Regions from separate parts of the Alteromonas sp. ABM1_013 genome, predicted to be linked through region 1. Evidence: predicted binding sites of a transcription regulator. Region 1 holds the regulator's gene; each other region holds the start of a gene.
What was found. The regulator MetJ, encoded in region 1, represses methionine synthesis genes. The targets are predictions, from matches to a motif close to TAGACGTCTAGACGTCTA.
Positions count from the first base shown of each region.

Region 1 (4,943 bases):
GACTTCTCCTGGCGATACCCTCTGGCAGATAAACAGCGTGATCTTTTGATGGGAGACCTTACGGTATCAATAGTTCAATTCATATTGCAGCAAATGGTAACTGGCGAAGGCGTCAGTGGCAAAAGGTTAATGCAATCTTTATACAACAAAGGCGCATGAATGCGCCTTTAATTATCTAACTGTATAGCTTTGTTACCGCTATACGAAATCAGTCGCCGGAGCGCACACCCAGCATGTGGCAGATAGCATAGCTTAACTCACTGCGATTTAAGGTATAAAAGTGAAAGTGCTTCACCCCTTCTTTTGCCAATACCTTCACTTGATCCATAGCAATATTAGCGCCTATTAGGTTACGAGTGGCTTGATCGTCTGCATCAAGACCGTCGAACATCTTGTGTAACCATCCCGGTACGTGAACATCTGTAAAGCCTGCAAACCTTACTAACGTTTGGTAGTTAGTCACAGGTAAAATGCCTGGAACTATGTCTAAGTCTACACCTGCGGCGGCTGCACGGTCTCTAAATCGCAGGTAAACACTGGTGTCGAAGAAGAACTGGGTTATCGCTTCGGTAGCGCCAGCTTCAGCTTTGCGTTTAAGGTTTAGCAAGTCGAACTGCGCATTTGGCGCTTCAGGGTGTTTTTCCGGGTAGGCGGCAACTGAAATGTCAAAATCGGCAACGTCTTTTAGTAAGGCAACTAAGTCAGAGGCATACATCTCTGTTTTGTCTACCCCTTTGGGTAGGTCGCCACGTAGGGCGACAATACGGCGAATACCAGAATCCCAGTAGTCTTTTGCAATTTGCTTTAATTCATCACGGCTAGCGTCAACACAGGTTAAGTGAGGAACTGCCGCCACACCAGTTTGCTGTTGAATCCGTTTTACCACGTCGTGGGTTCTGTCACGCTCACCGCTATTGGCGCCGTAAGTAACCGACATGTAGCTGGGCTTTAACGGTGCTAGGCGTTCAACCGACTTCCACAGGGTTTGCTCCATGGCTTCCGTTTTAGGCGGAAAGAATTCAAAAGATACATCAATATCACGCAGTTCCGACAGGGACTGGTTTAATGCATCGATACCTTGTGCGTAAGAAACCATGGTTTATACTCTCAAAAATGTTATCTTATAGACGTTTAGACGTCTAAATTAAAGAATATATGTCTAGACGTCAAGAGGTTTACACTGCTCAATTGACCTTTTCGTGAACTTGTTTAGAATTTCTCTTCATAATATAAAAAGAGTAGACCGAGTTAGTACAATGGCAGAATGGAACGGTAAATATATTCACCCCTACGCAGAGCATGGGAAAAAGAGCGAGCAGGTAAAGAAAGTCACTGTCTCTATACCTATTAATGTGCTTAAAGCACTTACTGATGAGCGTACCCGCCGCCAAATCAATAATTTGCGCCACGCCACTAATTCGGAACTATTGTGTGAAGCGTTTTTACACGCGTTTACTGGCCAGCCATTGCCTAACGACGATGACCTGCGTAAAGACAATCCTAATCGCGTGCCGGCTGAAGCTAGGCGCATTATGGAAGAAATGGGCATTGATCCAAGCTTCGAAAATGATGTGTCTGAAGACGACTGATATTTAGTATTAAAGAGAAACGGCGCTGTGTTGTAAGACTTTACTAGTTTATAGCCTACAACACAGCGCCGTTTTTTATGTACTTGTATTCTTTAAGCGCACTTTTTAGCAAATATTGGTTGAGCGTTAACACAACCTTTTTTAGCCTTGTGCGCCAGAACTTTATTCTTCTGGTCTTTCAGGTACTCGTGCAACACCCGACTCAATAGCCGCCTTAGATACGGCGGTAGCTATACGCTCGCACAGACGTGGGTCCATAGGTTTAGGAATAATATACTCCTTACCAAATGTCAGACTATCGCTTTTACTCGCTGCCAATACTTCCTGTGGTACAGGTTCTTTCGTAATAGCACGAAGAGCTTCAACCGCCGCCACTTTCATCTCATCATTAATGGCTGTTGCGCGAACATCTAAAGCACCGCGGAAAATAAACGGAAAGCACAGCACATTGTTTACCTGATTAGGATAGTCTGAGCGGCCAGTAGCCATAATTAGGTCTTTACGCACTTCGTGAGCAAGCTCAGGCTTTATCTCAGGATCTGGGTTAGAACATGCAAATACAATTGGGTTTTCAGCCATCAAGGAAAGCGCTTCTGGCGGTAAAACATCAGGGCCTGATACACCGACAAAGATATCTGCGCCTTCCATTACATCTTCAAGGGTGCGCTTATCAGTATTGTTAGCAAACAGCTTCTTGTGCTCAGTTAAATCTTCGCGACGAGTGTGGATAACGCCTTTTCTATCTAACATGTAGATACGCTCACGCTGGGCACCACACTTAATCAGTAGCTCCATACAGGCAACCGCTGCTGCTCCAGCGCCCATGCAAACAATTTTAGCGTTCTCTATATTTTTGCCCTGAATTTCTAAAGCGTTAAGCATACCTGCGGCGGTTACAATAGCGGTACCGTGTTGATCATCATGGAATACTGGGATTTTACAGCGCTTAATGAGTTCTTGCTCAATTTCAAAGCACTCTGGCGCTTTGATATCTTCTAGGTTAATACCACCAAACGTATCAGCAATATTGGCTACAGTATTGATGAATTCTTCGGTCGTACGATGTTTCACTTCAATATCAATGGCATCTAAACCAGCAAAGCGTTTAAACAGAAGTGCTTTACCTTCCATTACTGGCTTTGAAGCTAATGGGCCTAAATTACCTAAGCCTAAAATCGCAGTTCCGTTACTGATAACAGCGACCAAGTTACCTTTGCCCGTATACTTGTAAGCGTTATCTGCATCCTCGGCGATTTCTCTCACCGGCTCGGCAACGCCCGGGCTGTAGGCAAGAGCAAGGTCGTCGACGCTATCGGCTGGCTTAGATAGCTCTACGCGAATTTTTCCAGGTGTGGGTTTGGCGTGATAGTCGAGTGCGCGTTGTCTAAAATCTGACATGTAAAAAGGTATCCTTAGATGTAGGGTTCATCGGTATTTTTGTTCACGCTCTGTAGCTATTTTATTATCGTTGTAGTTATAGATAGATAAACATAAGCGCGTTACAACTAACTAATGACAAAAGTGATTATAAATAGTTGTTAGCACCAGTGTGGTACGTTGGAAACTGCAGACCTAGCGTTAACTCTTCCTGATTTCCCTCACATATCGCTGTTGATACTAGGTCTAACATTTAGACCTGAATTTATATCCAAAAGCGCCACAAGCCTTAGCAGTAAAGCACTATTCATAAAGTTAATGCTCACTATTAAGGTGCCGATCGCAACTCTAACACAGCCAATCACTGTGTACATATCTGATCAGAATTCTCAATTACCAATGTAGGTTAGGCATACTAATTAGACCAGTAAAATAAGTCTATAATTGTCATTCATAAAATTTATTTTGAAGTCTCATTTCATTTTGAAGGTGTATTATAGGCGCGGGTGCTAAAATGTAGGCGCGGATGCTAAGATGCTTATCGATTTATATTCGAAAAAACAGCTTTGGATAATATTTCACAAAGATAGACCTCTTTATTTTCACTATTGTTTTTCTGATAAAATACGATAAATGGCCTCTCAAACCCGTTTTGAAGATAAATAATATGACAGAGAAAAAACTAATCGCAGTGCTAACAGATGTGTGTGAAAACGTAAAATCTGACGATAATGGATTCGTATGGCTTACGCATTTAGGATCTTGGAAAGCGCCGAAAGTTATTGCCGTATTTAATACGGAGCAAGAGAAGCAGCAAGCATTGATTAACGGTTGGGATATGGACTTCATAAACCAGGTGAATATAGCCCTAGAATCGATAAAGTCTATTCCAGCTGGAATTTATTTCGACAGTGAGGAAGCGTGTGAAAAACAAAGTAGAGGGGACTGGGATAAACACTTGTCAGGAGTCGAAAAACTTCATTAATTATAATGAGTGTTTTGATCTTAAGTGTAAGCGTTATTGATATGATCAATTAGCTTTGATTAGAGGTGCTTGCATAAGTGAGAGCTATTCAATGTTAGTTTACTAACGTGAATAGTTTTCTCTGGACAATAAAAAAGCGCCAAGAAGGCGCTTTTTTCGAACTCGATATCAGGCTTACTTTTTGCCCAATGCACCGAAACGCTTCTTGAAGCGATCAACACGACCACCAGTATCAACGTTACGTTGCTTACCAGTGTAGAATGGGTGACATGAAGAACATACGTCTAGGTTAATGTCTTTACCAAGCGTAGAGCGAATCTTCATTTCGTTACCACATGAGCAAGTTGCTGTGATTTCTTCGTATTTAGGGTGGATATCTTGTTTCATTGGGTTACCTCAAATAATAAGGCCGTATCGCTATACAACCCGAAGTCGCACACCATACGTTACATAATTCAAATGATGAGTCGTTCAACGAACAACCCATCGCAAAAAGAGCGGCGCATAATATAGGATGGATGTGGCATGATCAAGTGGTTTTTGCCCAATTGTTAAACAAAGCAGCTTGGCAAGAAGGCTACCCAAGAGAGCTAAACAAAAAACATTCCTTTTATGCTTTATCGTAAAGTATGTTTAAATATTTGTCTTTCAAGGCTAGGCCCATTAGCGTCAATAGTAAAATTGTGCGCTATAGCAAAATGTGTAGCTAACTGTTAGCAGCGCAAACTGCTGTAATATATAGGTCTACAAGTAGCTTCAGTATTATTAGTTTCAATATAAGAAGCTTAGTAAGCGCATTACGCGCTGTAACAGCCATCAAGTAAGGTAGAACGTTCGCAATGGCCTTTATCCAAGTTGCCGTGCCAGTGCCACTGCGCCAACTTTTCACATATACCCACAACAACGCACTCCGTGCGGGTGTAAGAGTGGTTGTGCCTTTTGGCCCCCGCAAACTGGTGGGTGTGGTCGTTGAAACCCTCCAAAAACCAGAA
Region 1 covers NZ_JBSWXH010000004.1:117,035-121,977, reverse strand. The annotation lists gene metF (methylenetetrahydrofolate reductase) at 209-1,096, opposite strand; gene metJ (met regulon transcriptional regulator MetJ) at 1,257-1,589, shown strand; gene ACXAGK_RS12425 (malic enzyme-like NAD(P)-binding protein) at 1,752-2,987, opposite strand; gene ACXAGK_RS12420 (hypothetical protein) at 3,634-3,951, shown strand; gene rpmE (50S ribosomal protein L31) at 4,126-4,338, opposite strand; gene priA (primosomal protein N') at 4,791-4,943, shown strand, end outside.

Region 2 (4,943 bases), on a different contig from region 1:
TAATGAAAGCGCCATATTCTCTTCTTCTCCAACTTGTCTATGCTCAATCTCTACGGCCATGTTTAACCCTTCGCTTTGGCCAAGTAGCCAGCCTAATCGCGTAAAAGTACCTACATCGTGCGGTAAATAAAGCCACTCAGCATAATGTTGAAAAGCGGTATTGTTTGTTTTGTAGGTCGCATAAACCTTCTGCGGCACCCAAGTGTTAAAACGCCGGCTGGCGCTAAACATACCTTGTGAGCCCGCTGGATAGGTATAACTGTTGTCGTAAAGATAGGTTTCTGTCGTAGATTGAACGCGGTACATACTGTTTAGCTGCCACCGAGCTATCTTCTTGCTCTTAAATTGAATTGGGCTGTAGAGGGTATCATTTACATTCGCGAACACAGGTAAGGCTGTTGTTGAGACAGCCAGCGTGAACGCTATAAGAGTACCAGAAACTACATTCATGGAAGAGCCCAAGTTGTTGTTATCATGGCTTGTAAACAACCAGAAACTACAAGCGATAGTGTGTTCGTTATTTAAGCATAGCTGCAAAAACAAAGGATGGAAATAGGCTTTACCGTTTTTAATTTAGGGGGCTAGCTTGTCTCACCTGAAAGACTCAACAAAAAACGCCGCTAGGTTGCATAGCTTCAATGTAAAGCGTAACAAGCTAACGGCGTTTTCAAAGAGCGTTAATGGCTTATCGTATTAAATCGATGCTTTTAACGCTTCCGCTTTATCTGTTGCTTCCCATGGGAATTCGTCACGACCAAAGTGACCGTATGCAGCTGTTGGGCGATAAATTGGGCGCTCAAGATCTAGCATTTGGATAAGGCCGTAAGGGCGCAAATCAAAGTGTTCGCGCACTAATGCAACGAGTGTTTTCTCATCTACAACGCCAGTCCCAAAGGTATCGATGCTGATAGACGTTGGCTCTGCCACACCAATTGCATAAGACACTTGGATTTCACAGCGCTTAGCAAGGCCCGCGGCAACAATGTTCTTAGCAACGTAACGACCCGCGTATGCTGCACTGCGGTCTACTTTAGATGGATCTTTACCAGAAAACGCGCCACCACCGTGACGAGCCATACCACCGTAAGTGTCTACGATGATTTTACGACCTGTTAAGCCACAGTCGCCCATTGGACCACCGATAACGAATCGACCTGTTGGGTTGATATGAAAGCGCGTATTTCCATCAATCCATTCACTTGGTAGTACTGGCTTGATGATTTCTTCCATTACCGCTTCACGTACTGTTTCAGTGCTTACTGAATCACAGTGCTGAGTTGAAAGTACAACCGCGTCGATGCCTACAGGCTTGTCGTTTTCGTATTTAAAAGTAATTTGGCTTTTCGCATCTGGGCGCAACCAGTCTAGTTTGCCAGATTTACGTACTTCCGCTTGTTTTTGAACAAGGCGGTGAGAGTACGTGATAGGCGCCGGCATTAATACATCAGTTTCGTCGCTCGCGTAACCAAACATCAGGCCTTGGTCACCCGCACCTTGTTCTTCTAGGCTTGCGCGGTCAACACCTTGATTAATATCAGGAGACTGTTTACCAATAGCATTTAATACGGCACATGAGTCAGCGTCAAAGCCCATGTCTGAGTGCGTATAGCCAATTTCTTTTACTGTTTTGCGAGTAAGCTCTTCAATGTCTACCCATGCAGAAGTGGTAACTTCACCACCTACTAAAACCATACCGGTTTTTACATACGTTTCGCAGGCCACCCGAGCGCGAGGATCTTGTTCTAATATAGCGTCAAGAACCGCATCTGAGATCTGATCAGCAATTTTGTCCGGATGTCCTTCAGACACTGACTCGGATGTGAATAAATGCGTGGCCATAAATGCTCCGTAAGCGTTAAATTATCAAAATAGTCGTATATTGTACTAAAACAAGTTATAAATACCAGTCTTTACTTCTAGACGTCTAAAAGTCTCTTTGTTACGAATAGTTGACATAACCCGATCATTTTTGGGGTTATTTCGATGTATAACAAAGACAAAGACATATAAGTGTTATCGGTAATGCCGTGGGCTTTATAAGCTTCTTTGATGTTTTTGGATTTACTTTCGATAATGGCAATGAAAATCCATTGAACTGAAAGGTGGCATGGGTAAGAATAGCCTCACATTCAAAAGTGCCTAGAAGTAGAGCAAGAGCAGACAATTGATGTTCCCCAGTGCTCACATCAATTACTACCGTGGTACCAAAAGATACAAAATAAATCAGGAGACAACATGCCCTCTCGTCGTGAACTCGCCAATGCTATCCGTGCATTAAGCATGGACGCCGTTCAACAAGCTAAATCTGGTCACCCAGGCGCCCCAATGGGGATGGCTGATATCGCGCAGGTATTATGGGGTGATTTCTTATCACACAACCCTGCAAACCCATCTTGGGCTAACCGCGATCGCTTTGTGCTTTCAAATGGTCACGGCTCGATGCTGTTGTACTCTCTACTACACCTCTCAGGCTATGAATTGCCTATTGAAGAGCTGAAGAACTTCCGTCAGCTACATTCTAAAACGCCTGGTCACCCAGAGTACGGTTATGCGCCAGGTGTTGAAACCACCACCGGCCCATTGGGTCAGGGTATTAGCAATGCAGTGGGTATGGCACTTGCTGAGAAAGTGCTAGCGGCACAATTTAACAAAGACGGTCACACTATCGTTGACCACCACACCTACGCGTTCCTAGGTGATGGCTGCTTAATGGAAGGTATCTCTCACGAGACGTGTTCACTAGCCGGTACACTAGGCCTTGGTAAGTTAATCGCATTTTGGGATGACAACGGCATTTCAATTGATGGTGAAGTAGAAGGCTGGTTCACCGACGATACGCCAGCACGCTTTAAGAGCTACGGCTGGGAAGTGATTGAAGGCGTTGACGGTCACGATGCTGAACAAGTAAAAGCTGCCATTGAAAAGGCACAAGCGAACACCGCGCAGCCTACACTTATTTGTTGTAAAACCACCATTGGTTTCGGCTCGCCTAATAAAGAAGGTACTGAGTCTTGCCACGGTGCACCGTTAGGTGATGACGAAATTGTCGCTACACGTGAAAAACTTGGCTGGAGCCACGGCGCGTTCGAAATTCCAGACGATATCTACGCGGGCTGGGATGGCAAAGAGAAAGGCTCAAAAGCGGAAAGCGCGTGGAATGACGCTTTCGCAGCATACGAAGCCGCCTACCCAGAGCTTGCAGCAGAATTCAAACGCCGTGTAAATGGCGAGCTACCAGCAGATTTCAGTGACAAAGCAGATGCTATCATCGCTGAACTTCAAGCTAACCCACAAAACATTGCTTCACGTAAAGCGTCGCAAAATGCATTAAACGCGTTTGGTCCGTTACTTCCTGAGCTATTAGGCGGCTCTGCCGACCTTGCAGGTTCTAACCTAACTATTTGGGAAGGCAGTAAAGGGGTTGAAGCAAACGACGCATCAGGTAACTACATTTACTACGGTGTACGTGAGTTTGGTATGTCGGCCATGATGAATGGTATTGCTCTTCACGGTGGCTTTAAGGCATACGGTGCAACCTTCCTAATGTTTATGGAATATGCACGCAACGCGGTACGCATGGCCGCACTAATGAAGCAGCCTGCAATTTTCGTTTACACCCACGATTCAATTGGTCTAGGTGAAGACGGCCCAACTCACCAGCCAGTAGAGCAGGTGGTAGCGCTACGAGCAACGCCTAACCTTGATAACTGGCGTCCTTGTGATCAGGTTGAGTCTGCTGTGTCGTGGAAGTCTGCTATTGAGCGCACTGACGGCCCAACAACACTGATCTTCACACGTCAAGGCTTAGCGCAGCAAGAAAGAACGACTCAACAAGTGGCTGATATCGCGAAAGGCGGTTACGTACTTAAAGACTGCGAAGGTACGCCAGAGCTTATTCTTATTGGTACCGGTTCTGAGGTACAGCTAGCCGTTGAAGCTGCAGAAAAACTAACCGAGCAAGGCAAAGTGGTTCGCGTAGTGTCTATGCCATCAACTGACGTATTTGACCGTCAGTCTGCTGACTACCGTGAAAGCGTACTGCCTTCTAGCGTTGTTAAACGCGTAGCGGTTGAAGCGCTGTCTAAAGATAGCTGGTACAAGTACGTTGGCTTCAATGGCGCTATCGTGGGCATGGACACCTTTGGTGAGTCTGCGCCTGCTGGCGATTTGTTTAAGCACTTCAACATTACCACTGACGCTGTAGTAGAGGCTGCACTGTCTCTGTAAGAGGTAATAGATAAGCCTATGGTAAATATTGCCATAAATGGGTTTGGTCGTATTGGTCGTAATGTGTTGCGCGCGCTTTATGAAAGCGGGCGCAACAACGAATTTAACGTGGTGGCCATTAACGACATTGCTAAACCCGAAGGCATTGCACATTTACTTAAATACGATACCGCCCACGGGCGGTTCCGTTTTGATGTGGCCTTAGAAAACAATACGCTTAATGTCGCAGGCGACGATATTACACTGCTTGCGATAAGCGATATTAAAGACCTACCCTGGAAAGACTTGGGCGTTGATATTGTGCTTGAGTGTACGGGCAAGTTTGATGACAGAGCGTCGGGGCAAGCACATTTAGATGCGGGCGCTGGCAAAGTGCTTTTCTCGTCACCCGGTTCACCAGATTTAGACAATACGGTCATTTTTGGAACCAACGAAGACACGTTGACCAGTGAACAAAAATTAGTCTCTAACGGCTCTTGTACCACAAACTGTATTGTTCCGGTTATTCAAGCGCTAGATGCTGCGTTCGGTGTCGAAAGTGGTACGATCACAACCATTCACGCGTCTATGCACGATCAGCAAGTTATCGACGCTTATCACGAAGATTTGCGCAGAACCCGCGCCGCGAGTCAGTCGATTATTCCCGTTGATACCCGCCTCGCTGCCGGTATAGAGCGTATTCTGCCTAAGTTTGCGGGTAAGTTTGAAGCTATTGC
Region 2 covers NZ_JBSWXH010000001.1:477,575-482,517, forward strand. The annotation lists gene ACXAGK_RS02065 (hypothetical protein) at 1-450, opposite strand, end outside; gene metK (methionine adenosyltransferase) at 694-1,839, opposite strand; gene tkt (transketolase) at 2,236-4,227, shown strand; gene epd (erythrose-4-phosphate dehydrogenase) at 4,246-4,943, shown strand, end outside.
Region 2: the regulator MetJ is predicted to act here: its motif matches at 1,910-1,927, upstream of metK (methionine adenosyltransferase).

Region 3 (4,943 bases), on a different contig from region 1:
TTATGCCGAAGCTCAGCATCGGTATTTAGATTCAATATCACCTTATGCAAGGCGGCTAATTGAGCAGGTGGAGAAACCTGACGTAGACGCGATTGAGGGATTACCGCCTGCTGTGGGCCTGCATCAGCGCCGTGGCGCACCTTCCGTTCGTTCTTACGTTGGCAGTATCACCACGCTTTCTAATAGTCTGCGAATGCTTTATTCGCGTGCAGGCGACTATCCCGAAGAGCAGAATATTGTCTACGCAGACGGGTTTTCTCCTAATACGCCTGAAGGTGCATGTGAACACTGTGACGGTATTGGAAAAGTTTTTGACACACAAGCTCATCGCCTTGTACCCGACGATAGCCTCACCATACGCGAGGGCGCTGTGGCAGCTTGGCCAGGTGCGTGGCAGGGCAAAAACCTAGTAAGGGTGCTGTTATCGCTTGATATTGATGTTGATATTCCATGGCGAGAACTGCCTCAAAAAACGCGCGACTGGATCTTATATACCGACGAAATGCCACAGGTGCCCGTCTATCGAAATTACAATCTAGCGCAAACCCGTAAAGCACAACAAGAAGGTGAACCTGCCAGCTATAACGGCAAGTTTATCAGCGCGAGACGTCATGTGCTCGATACCTTCAAAACGTCTCAAAAAGAGAAAATGAAGCAGCGAATTGCTCCTTTCATATCTGTTGAAGTATGTCCGGTTTGTCACGGTAAAAAGCTTAAGCAAAATGCACTGGCAGTAAAAATTGATGACTTAGATATTATTGATTTTTCTAGGCTGCCACTGCAGCAAGTTTACGAAAAGCTTCAGGCATTAAGAAATTCAGTCAACGGCGATACGTCAGAGCGCGCTCAGGTGATACGCAATATTACGGGTGACATTATTGAAAGAGTGAAACCGATTATAGCGCTTGGGCTTCATTACCTTTCGTTAGATAGAAGTACAACAAGTATCTCAGTAGGCGAGTTGCAGCGAATACGGCTGGCAACTCAGCTTAAATCAAACTTATTTGGCGTTGTCTTCGTGATGGATGAGCCGTCATCAGGTCTTCACCCTCGCGACGTCGAAGGGCTTATTCGCGCGCTTCACAATATAACCGAAACGGGAAATTCGTTGCTTGTTGTCGAGCACAATCCTTATGTTATCAAAGGCGCTAACTGGGTTGTAGACGTAGGGCCGCGAGCGGGAGTGAACGGAGGTGAGCTGGTTTATAGTGGGCCGATTAAAGAACTGGCAAGCATTAAAAGCTCCCCAACGGCAGACTACGTTTTTAACAATAAAGCCCTAAGCCAGCGTATAAAACGCAAATCATCAGGGGTATTGCGTTTAAAAGACGTGTCTAGAAACAACGTCAGCCATGTTGATATTAATATTCCACTTGGCGTGATGACCTGTGTTACTGGCGTTTCCGGCTCTGGAAAGTCGAGTTTGATTAGCCAAGCATTAGTTGAGTTAGTCAAAGACGGTTTAAGTCCAGTCGAGAAAGAAGGGAAGCGAGCGAAAGAAACGAAAGAGACGAGAAAAACGAAAGAACTGCTTACTGACGCCAATTCGCTCCTTGCTCAAGACACTTTTTCACATGAAAGTGAGCCGCAGCAAGGCTTTATTGAAAGCGGACTTGAAGAGTTAAGTCGTATAGTTGTGGTAGATCAGTCTCCTATCGGCAGAACACCCCGTTCAACACTGGCAACCTATACAGGCATATTTGACCAAGTCAGAAGTTTATTTGCTTCAACCGAAGAAGCAAAAGCCCGAGGATACGATGCGGGTCACTTTTCTTTCAACGTGGCAAAAGGACGATGCCCACATTGTGAAGGTTTGGGTGTGGTATCGGTAGAACTACTGTTTATGCCGAGTGTTTATTCCCCCTGTACAGTTTGTAACGGACACCGTTTTAACGAAAGCGTACTGGAAGTTGGTTACAACGAACACTCTATCGCTGACGTATTATCGCTTACGGTTGAAGAAGCACTATCTATATTCAAGAGTAATCAAGTCATTACGCGGGGGCTTCAAACGCTAATGAATGTAGGGCTTGGCTATCTAACCCTTGGACAAAGTGCCACCGAATTATCAGGCGGCGAGGCGCAGCGTATTAAATTAGCATCAGAACTTAAACGCGCTCAAAATGCTAATACCCTTTACGTGCTCGATGAACCTACAACAGGTTTACACCTTTCAGACACCTCGCTACTTATGCAGCATTTAACCACGCTAGTTGAAGCCGGAAATACTGTGGTGATGGTTGAGCACAATATGCAGGTAGCTAGGGCTTGCGATCACATTATAGATATGGGACCAGGCGCTGGTGACGAGGGGGGAGAAATAGTAGCTGAAGGTAGCCCAGAGGAGGTTGCTAAGGTTAAACAAAGTGCAACAGCCCCATTTTTGAAGGCGAGCTTGCTCTAACAAAGGCTTTCACTGAATGAGTTCGGTTTAAATGATCGTAGAAATAAGTACTTGTTTAAGGCTACTTAAGTACAAGTAAGCCAATTTAGAAACTGCTTAAACTGTATTTGTACCTCAAAAAGAAATATTAATTAAAGAGTGTTTCATATTTTGCAATACAGTGTAGTGAAAACTGCGGTTGACTTATAGACGTCTATACGGCAAATTGCTTGTATGAAAAAGATTCTACTTACTCGCACCACCATTATGTTAATTACCACCTTAAAAAGGGCGGTCGCTGACTAGTGCAAGTAAGCAAAAGACAACGAAAGCCCGCCTAACACAGAGCGGGCTTTTTTTTACACACGTTTTAGCATGCGTAACCTTAAGGAGCAGCATATGAAAGTCTTAAAGTTTGGGGGTTCTTCTCTAGCCGATGCACCGCGATACATGCGCGTTATGGAAATTAGCACGGCAACCCACCAAACCGACGGTGCTGCGGTTGTACTCTCTGCCCCAAAGGGGGTAACGAACGCGCTTTCACTACTTTGTGAACAAGCAGCCGCGGGTGAAGATTTCCAGCCATTATTCGATAAGTTGAATGACACGGTCACAGGCATTGCCAACGACCTGAACGATGAACTCGACGGATTTGAACACGCAAGCGTGGTGGAATTTATCAATAGTCACTTATCAGTATTAAAACAGCACCTTGAAGGCATTAAACTGCTCGGCGTTGCGCCAGATAATGTTGCTGCTGGTATTCTTAGTATTGGCGAATACATCTCGGTTACGCTCTTTAGCGCTATGTTATCGGCTAAAGGCATTGCAAACCGCGTTATCGACCCAGTTAAATATGTGCTTGCTGAGGGCGATTACTTAGACAGTATTGCCGACGTATCGCTAAGTAAAGCGCGTTTTTCAGATGTGCCTACCGATGGCAGTGAGTTTTTGGTTATGCCTGGCTTTGTAGCTGTTAACGAAGCAGGCGAAAAAGTAACGCTAGGACGTAATGGCTCTGACTATTCAGCGGCTATTTTAGCGGCGTGTATAGACGCTAGCTGCTGTGAAATTTGGACAGACGTAGACGGTGTGTATAACGCTGACCCCAATCAAGTGGAAGGCGCGGTGCTGCTAGACAAGCTTACTTATCAAGAGGCGATGGAGCTGTCTTACTTCGGTGCCAAGGTGCTTCACCCGAAAACAATCGGGCCTATCGCTCAGCACCACATTCCTTGCTTAATTAGAAATACCTTAAACCCGGCAGCGCCTGGTACGCTAATCAGTAATGAAAAAAGCGAAGTGTGGACGTCGGTGAAAGGTATTTCACAGCTTGATAACGTCACCATGTTCAACGTAGCAGGGCCAGGCCTTAAAGGCATGGTGGGTATGGCGAGCCGTGTGTTTGAGGTTATGTCGAACGCCAACATTTCAATTAGCCTTATTACGCAGTCATCTTCGGAATACTCAATTAGTTTTTGTATTCAAAGTAAAGACGCCAGCCGTGCATTAACGCTACTTGAAGATGCTTTCGCGCTAGAGCTGCAAAATCAATTGCTTGACCCTATCGAAGTACGTCACGATCTGGCCATAGTCACTTTGGTGGGTGACGGTATGCGTCAAACAAAAGGGTTGGCAGCGCGTTTCTTCAACTCGCTTGCTCAAGCACGAGTAAACAACGTTGCTATCGCACAGGGCTCTTCAGAACGCTCAATTTCCACAGTAATCGAAAGTAAGCGTGCTAAGAAAGCGGTTAAGGTTATTCATCAGAATTTTTTCTCTGACCGCCATACCATAGACGTATTCCTAGTAGGGTGTGGCAATGTAGGCACTGAACTGCTAGGTCAGATTGAAAAACAACAGCCAGCACTTTTAAAACGTAATATTCAGCTGCGCGTTTACGGTATAGCAAATAGCCGTAAATTGCTGTTGAACAGCCAAGGTATAGATTTAAGCAGCGATTGGAAAGCGGCCCTGGACTCTGCAAGTGAAGGCTTGAGTGTAGAGCGCTTGCATCAGTTCGCAAACGATACCAGCTTGGTCAACCCAGTCATTGTTGATTGTACAAGCCATGAAGCCATCGCTAATCAATACGTTGATATGATGGAAAGCGGCTTCCACGTAGTAACGCCTAACAAAAAGGCGAATACCAGCGCTATGTCTTATTACCGCAAGTTACGTAAGACTGCACTTAATACGAATCGCCAATATTTGTATGAGACAACAGTGGGCGCGGGCCTTCCTGTTATCGACAACCTACAAAAACTATTCAGTGCAGGTGATGTGCTGCATCGTTTTGAAGGTATTCTTTCAGGTAGCTTGTCTTACGTATTCGGTAAGCTTGAAGAGGGCATGAGCTTGTCACAAGCGACACAAACGGCCAAAGATAACGGTTTTACCGAGCCAGATCCTCGCGACGATTTAAGCGGTATGGACGTTGCTCGTAAGTTGCTTATTATGGCCCGTGAAGCCGATTTAGAGCTTGAGCTTTCTGATATAGAGATTGAGTCGGTACTGCCTTCGGGATTTGCAGAAAACTGTTCTATCGACGAATTTATGC
Region 3 covers NZ_JBSWXH010000002.1:334,323-339,265, forward strand. The annotation lists gene ACXAGK_RS06135 (excinuclease ABC subunit UvrA) at 1-2,404, shown strand, start outside; gene thrA (bifunctional aspartate kinase/homoserine dehydrogenase I) at 2,783-4,943, shown strand, end outside.
Region 3: the regulator MetJ is predicted to act here: its motif matches at 2,591-2,608, upstream of thrA (bifunctional aspartate kinase/homoserine dehydrogenase I).

Region 4 (4,943 bases), on a different contig from region 1:
GAACCATGGGAAGCGAGCAGGGGATGGGCTTAGTGCTAAAAAAAGCACTTGCTAAAATAGCCGATGAGTTCGACTTTGCTATCATCGACTGCCCGCCTGTATTGGGCGTGTTAATGGTTAATGCCTTAGCGGCATGCGATAAGGTTATTGTTCCGACTCAGACAGAATATTTGGCACTTAAAGGCTTAGATAGAATGATACGCACTATGGAAATAATGGGGCGTTCATTAAATAAGTCTTTTGATACTCTGATCATTCCTACTTTGTTCGATAAACGAACAAACGCCGCATTAGCGTCGAGAAAGCGCTTAATGAGTGATTACGGTGAACGTGTGTGGGAAGGTGTTATCCCGGTGGATACTCATTTTAGGGATGCGAGTTTGGTGCAGCTTCCTATCTCTGCTGCGTATCCAAAGACAAGGGGTGTAAATGCCTACAATAAACTGTTAGCCGTATTGGAGAAATAACAAAACCATGAGCAAGCAATCGCCATTTGCCCGTGAAGAAGTGATGGAGGCATACCTAGACAGTCTTCTGAAAGAGCCCGAAACTCCGGAAGATGTGACTGCGCGCACGGCAAAATTGCTTGAGCAGGCCTCTCAGCAGATGGCTGAGTCAGCCCTTGTCTCAACGGCTAGCGATAGCGAAGCGCACGTCGACAAAGAAGAAGTGTTAGCTGAAGAGGTTTCTTCGTTAATTGAAAGTCAAAATTTAAAGACGATTGATACCGAAAAGCCGCATTCATACGTTGACGTACCTGTTCAGGCAGAAAAAGAAAGTGAGGTTAGTACTCCTGAGAGTTTAAAAACGCCACTAAAGGATACTCTCGGTTTCCGCTTTCAGGCGCTATTCTTTGAGGTTGCAGGGCTAACACTTGCGGTTCCCTTAACTTCGCTAGGGGGGATCCACCAAATTGAAAAAATAGGCCCTTTATTTGGAAAACCTGACTGGTTTATGGGTGTAATGTTGCACAGAGAGTCTAAACTAAGTGTTGTTGACTCTGCAAAATGGGTAATGCCAGAAAAATACGACGAAAATCTCGCACAATCGCTCAACTACCGATATCTTATAATGTTAGGAGAGAGTGCGTGGGGACTAGCAAGCGAAAAGCTTGTAAACACGGTCAATTTGACTACCGATGACGTAAAATGGCGCGAGTCCACAGGTAAACGTCCCTGGTTAGCAGGGATGGTTAAAGAAAAAATGTGTGCGCTAATTGACGTTGAAGAATTAATATCTATGCTTAACAAAGGCTTAGGCAGTAACGACCAGACGCCATAGTATTGGGAGCCAGGTTCATGAGCGATGAAAGAATGAATAATAACGCTAGCGACAGTAACGATGAAGTCCTTCAATGGGTGACGTATCGCTTAGGTGAAGAAACGTACGGTATTAACGTAATGCAAGTACAAGAAGTACTGCGTTATACCGAAATAGCCCCTGTACCCGGTGCGCCTGATTATGTGCTTGGTATTATTAACTTGCGTGGTAACGTGGTAACCGTCATTGATACCCGTGCGCGTTTTGGGCTACCACCAACGGAAATCACAGACAACACTCGTATAGTGATCATAGAGTCGGACGAACAGGTTGTCGGTATCTTAGTGGATAGTGTCGCAGAAGTGGTGTACTTAAAATCTTCAGAAATCGACAGCGCCCCTAACGTTGGTACTGAAGAAAGCGCTAAATTTATCCAAGGGGTTAGCAATCGTGATGGCGAACTGCTTATTCTTGTTGATTTAAATAAATTGCTCAGCGACGAAGAGTGGGATGAGCTTAGCAATATCTAAATAATGATTAGGCGGCATGTATTGTCTATGTCGCCTCCATTTCCCCAAGGGTTATGTCCATGGAATGGCAGCTTGCTGCACCTACCTTAATTGAACTTATTTTGTGCGGCTTTATCGTTGTGCTTGCTGTTACGGTAAGTACTCTATATTCGCACGTTAAGCAGTTACGTACAGCTTTAAGCGATAGTGAGCAAAATAGTGCTTCTGCAATTGCGCGAGCAGAAGCGCTCGCTAAAGATGCAAATAACCAACAAACCGAGGCGCAAGCACGCACATTGGTCATTACTCGCCACATTCAAGAGCTAGACGAAAAACAAACTGATATTGAAAATCAGCTTCGAGAGCTCAAACTTCAAGATCCTTCCCTACGCCTATATCAACGTGCTGCAGACTTAGTTAAGCAAGGTGCCAGCATCGACGAAATTATTGAGGCTTGTGACATTCCTCGCGCTGAAGCTGAGATGTTAGTGATGGTGCATAAGCAAAACGGCTAGTTGTTTGTATCGATAGGCTCGCCTTTAAAAGAAACGTTTAGACGTCTAGACGTAAAGATGTTGACATATTGCCAGTTATAGACACAATACAGGTATTGTAATTTATCACTGGAGCCCTCTATGCCAATTCGTATTCCTGAGCAGTTACCCGCGCAGAACGTACTACAAGGTGAAAACATTTTTACCATGGACATGGACAGGGCTGCCAATCAGGATATTCGTCCTCTTGAAGTCGGCATTCTTAATTTGATGCCGAACAAGATAGAAACAGAAGTGCAGTTGCTTCGCCTGCTATCGAATACGCCGCTGCAAATAAACGTAGACTTGATTCGCATTGATAATCAAGCACCCAAAAATACTCCCCAGTCACACATGGATGCTTTCTATCACGACTTTTCAGCAGTCGCGAATAAGAAATACGACGGCCTTATTGTTACTGGTGCGCCTCTAGCGCTTATCGACTATGAGGAAGTGAAGTATTGGGACACCATGACCACCATATTGGAGTGGGCACAGCGACACGTTAACTCTACTCTATATTTATGTTGGGCTGCCCACGCGGCTATGTATCACTTCTATGGCATAACCCGAGAGATCAGAGACGAAAAGTTTTCTGGTGTTTTTCAACATAAAGTGAACGACCCTAACAATGAATTATTAAGGGGCTTCGACCCAACTTTTCACGCTCCCCATTCTCGCTACGGGCATATCGATACTTCGCTGTATAACAGTGTTGAAGGCCTTAGCGTTGTGGCAGAATCTGAGGACGTGGGTGCCTATATAGTAGCGTCAGAAGACAAGCGAATGGTGTTTGTAACAGGTCATCCAGAATATGACCCTGATACGCTCAAAGACGAATACTTACGGGATATTGCCGCGGGTCAAACGCCGGTAATGCCAAAAAACTATTTTGAAGGGGATGATCCAGCCAAGTCTCCTATTGTACAGTGGCGCTCGCATGGCAGCCTATTGTTTACAAACTGGCTGAATTATTATGTCTATCAGACCACGCCTTACGATTTAAGTCAGCTTGCTGAAAAGTCACAGCCAAAGAGGTAGCACGTGAGCCAAAGACCAATTTCTAGCGCGCAGGCAACGCTTACAGAAGCCGCTAAAAAACGCATTCTTATATTAGACGGTGCGATGGGCACCATGATCCAACGCCACAAGTTGGAAGAAGAAGATTACCGCGGGACACAGTTTGCAGACTGGCACTGCGACGTAAAGGGTAATAACGACCTATTAGTACTTACCCAGCCAGACATTATTTATCAGATTCACTGTGATTATTTTGAAGCTGGCGCAGATATTATAGAAACCAATACGTTTAACGCCACGACTATCGCTATGGCCGATTATGATATGCAGGCTCAATCACGGGATATCAATGTGGCTGCGGCTAAATTAGCGCGTAAAGCTGCCGATGAATTCACAGCTAAAACCCCCGAGAAGCCCCGTTTCGTTGCCGGTGTACTAGGTCCAACAAACCGCACCGCTTCAATCTCACCGGATGTTAATGACCCAGGTAAGCGCAACGTCACGTTTGACGAACTAGTGGAGGCGTATAGCGAATCTACCGAAGCCCTTATTGAAGGCGGTGCTGATTTAATCATGCTTGAAACTATTTTCGATACATTAAACGCGAAAGCGGCAGCGTTTGCCGTAGAGTCGGTATTTGAAAAGCTCGGTAAGTCTTTCCCCGTGATGGTATCAGGTACTATCACAGATGCTTCAGGGCGTACGCTCTCTGGTCAAACCGCAGAAGCGTTTTATTACTCAATGCGACACATTAGCCCGTTTTCCTTCGGCTTAAACTGTGCACTTGGACCGGATCTTTTGCGCCAGTACGTAGATGAAGTGGCTAATGTGAGTGAGTGCTTCATATCCGCACACCCTAATGCTGGCTTACCAAACGAATTTGGTGAATACGATATGGAAGGGCCAGAGATGGCCGAACACATCAAAGAATGGGCGCAGTCAGGGCTAGTGAACATCGTAGGGGGCTGTTGTGGCAGTACCCCAGAGCATATTCGCGATATTGCTAACGCGGTTGAAGGAATCGCGCCACGCAAGATTCCCGAATTTAAACCTAAAATGCGTTTGTCAGGCCTAGAGCCGTTTGTACACTAGGAGGGCATTATGAGCGCAGAATTTTCTACATTTATTAATATCGGTGAGCGCACCAACGTTACAGGCTCTGCTCGCTTTAAACGTCTGATTCTTGAAGGTGATTATGAAACCGCGCTTGATGTCGCAAGACAGCAGGTAGAAAACGGTGCCCAAATCATTGATATCAATATGGATGAGGCCATGCTTGATTCAAAGCAGGCCATGATCACTTTTCTAAATCTGATTGCCTCTGAGCCAGATATTAGCCGAGTTCCCATTATGATCGACTCGTCTAAATGGGAAATTATCGAAGCCGGGCTTAAGTGTGTACAAGGTAAAGCGATAGTTAACTCGATTAGCTTAAAAGAAGGTGAAGAACTCTTCTTAAATCAAGCTAAGCTAATAAAGCGCTATGGTGCTGCAACCGTAGTGATGGCCTTTGACGAAACTGGCCAGGCCGACACACAAGCCCGCAAGGTTGAAATTTGTCAGCGTAGCTACAAGCTTTTGACTGAAGAAGTTGGTTTTTCGCCTGAAGATATTATCTTCG
Region 4 covers NZ_JBSWXH010000001.1:785,231-790,173, forward strand. The annotation lists gene ACXAGK_RS03305 (ParA family protein) at 1-467, shown strand, start outside; gene ACXAGK_RS03310 (chemotaxis protein CheW) at 475-1,281, shown strand; gene ACXAGK_RS03315 (chemotaxis protein CheW) at 1,299-1,790, shown strand; gene ACXAGK_RS03320 (DUF2802 domain-containing protein) at 1,850-2,284, shown strand; gene metA (homoserine O-succinyltransferase MetA) at 2,405-3,343, shown strand; gene ACXAGK_RS03330 (homocysteine S-methyltransferase family protein) at 3,347-4,414, shown strand; gene metH (methionine synthase) at 4,424-4,943, shown strand, end outside.
Region 4: the regulator MetJ is predicted to act here: its motif matches at 2,323-2,340, upstream of metA (homoserine O-succinyltransferase MetA).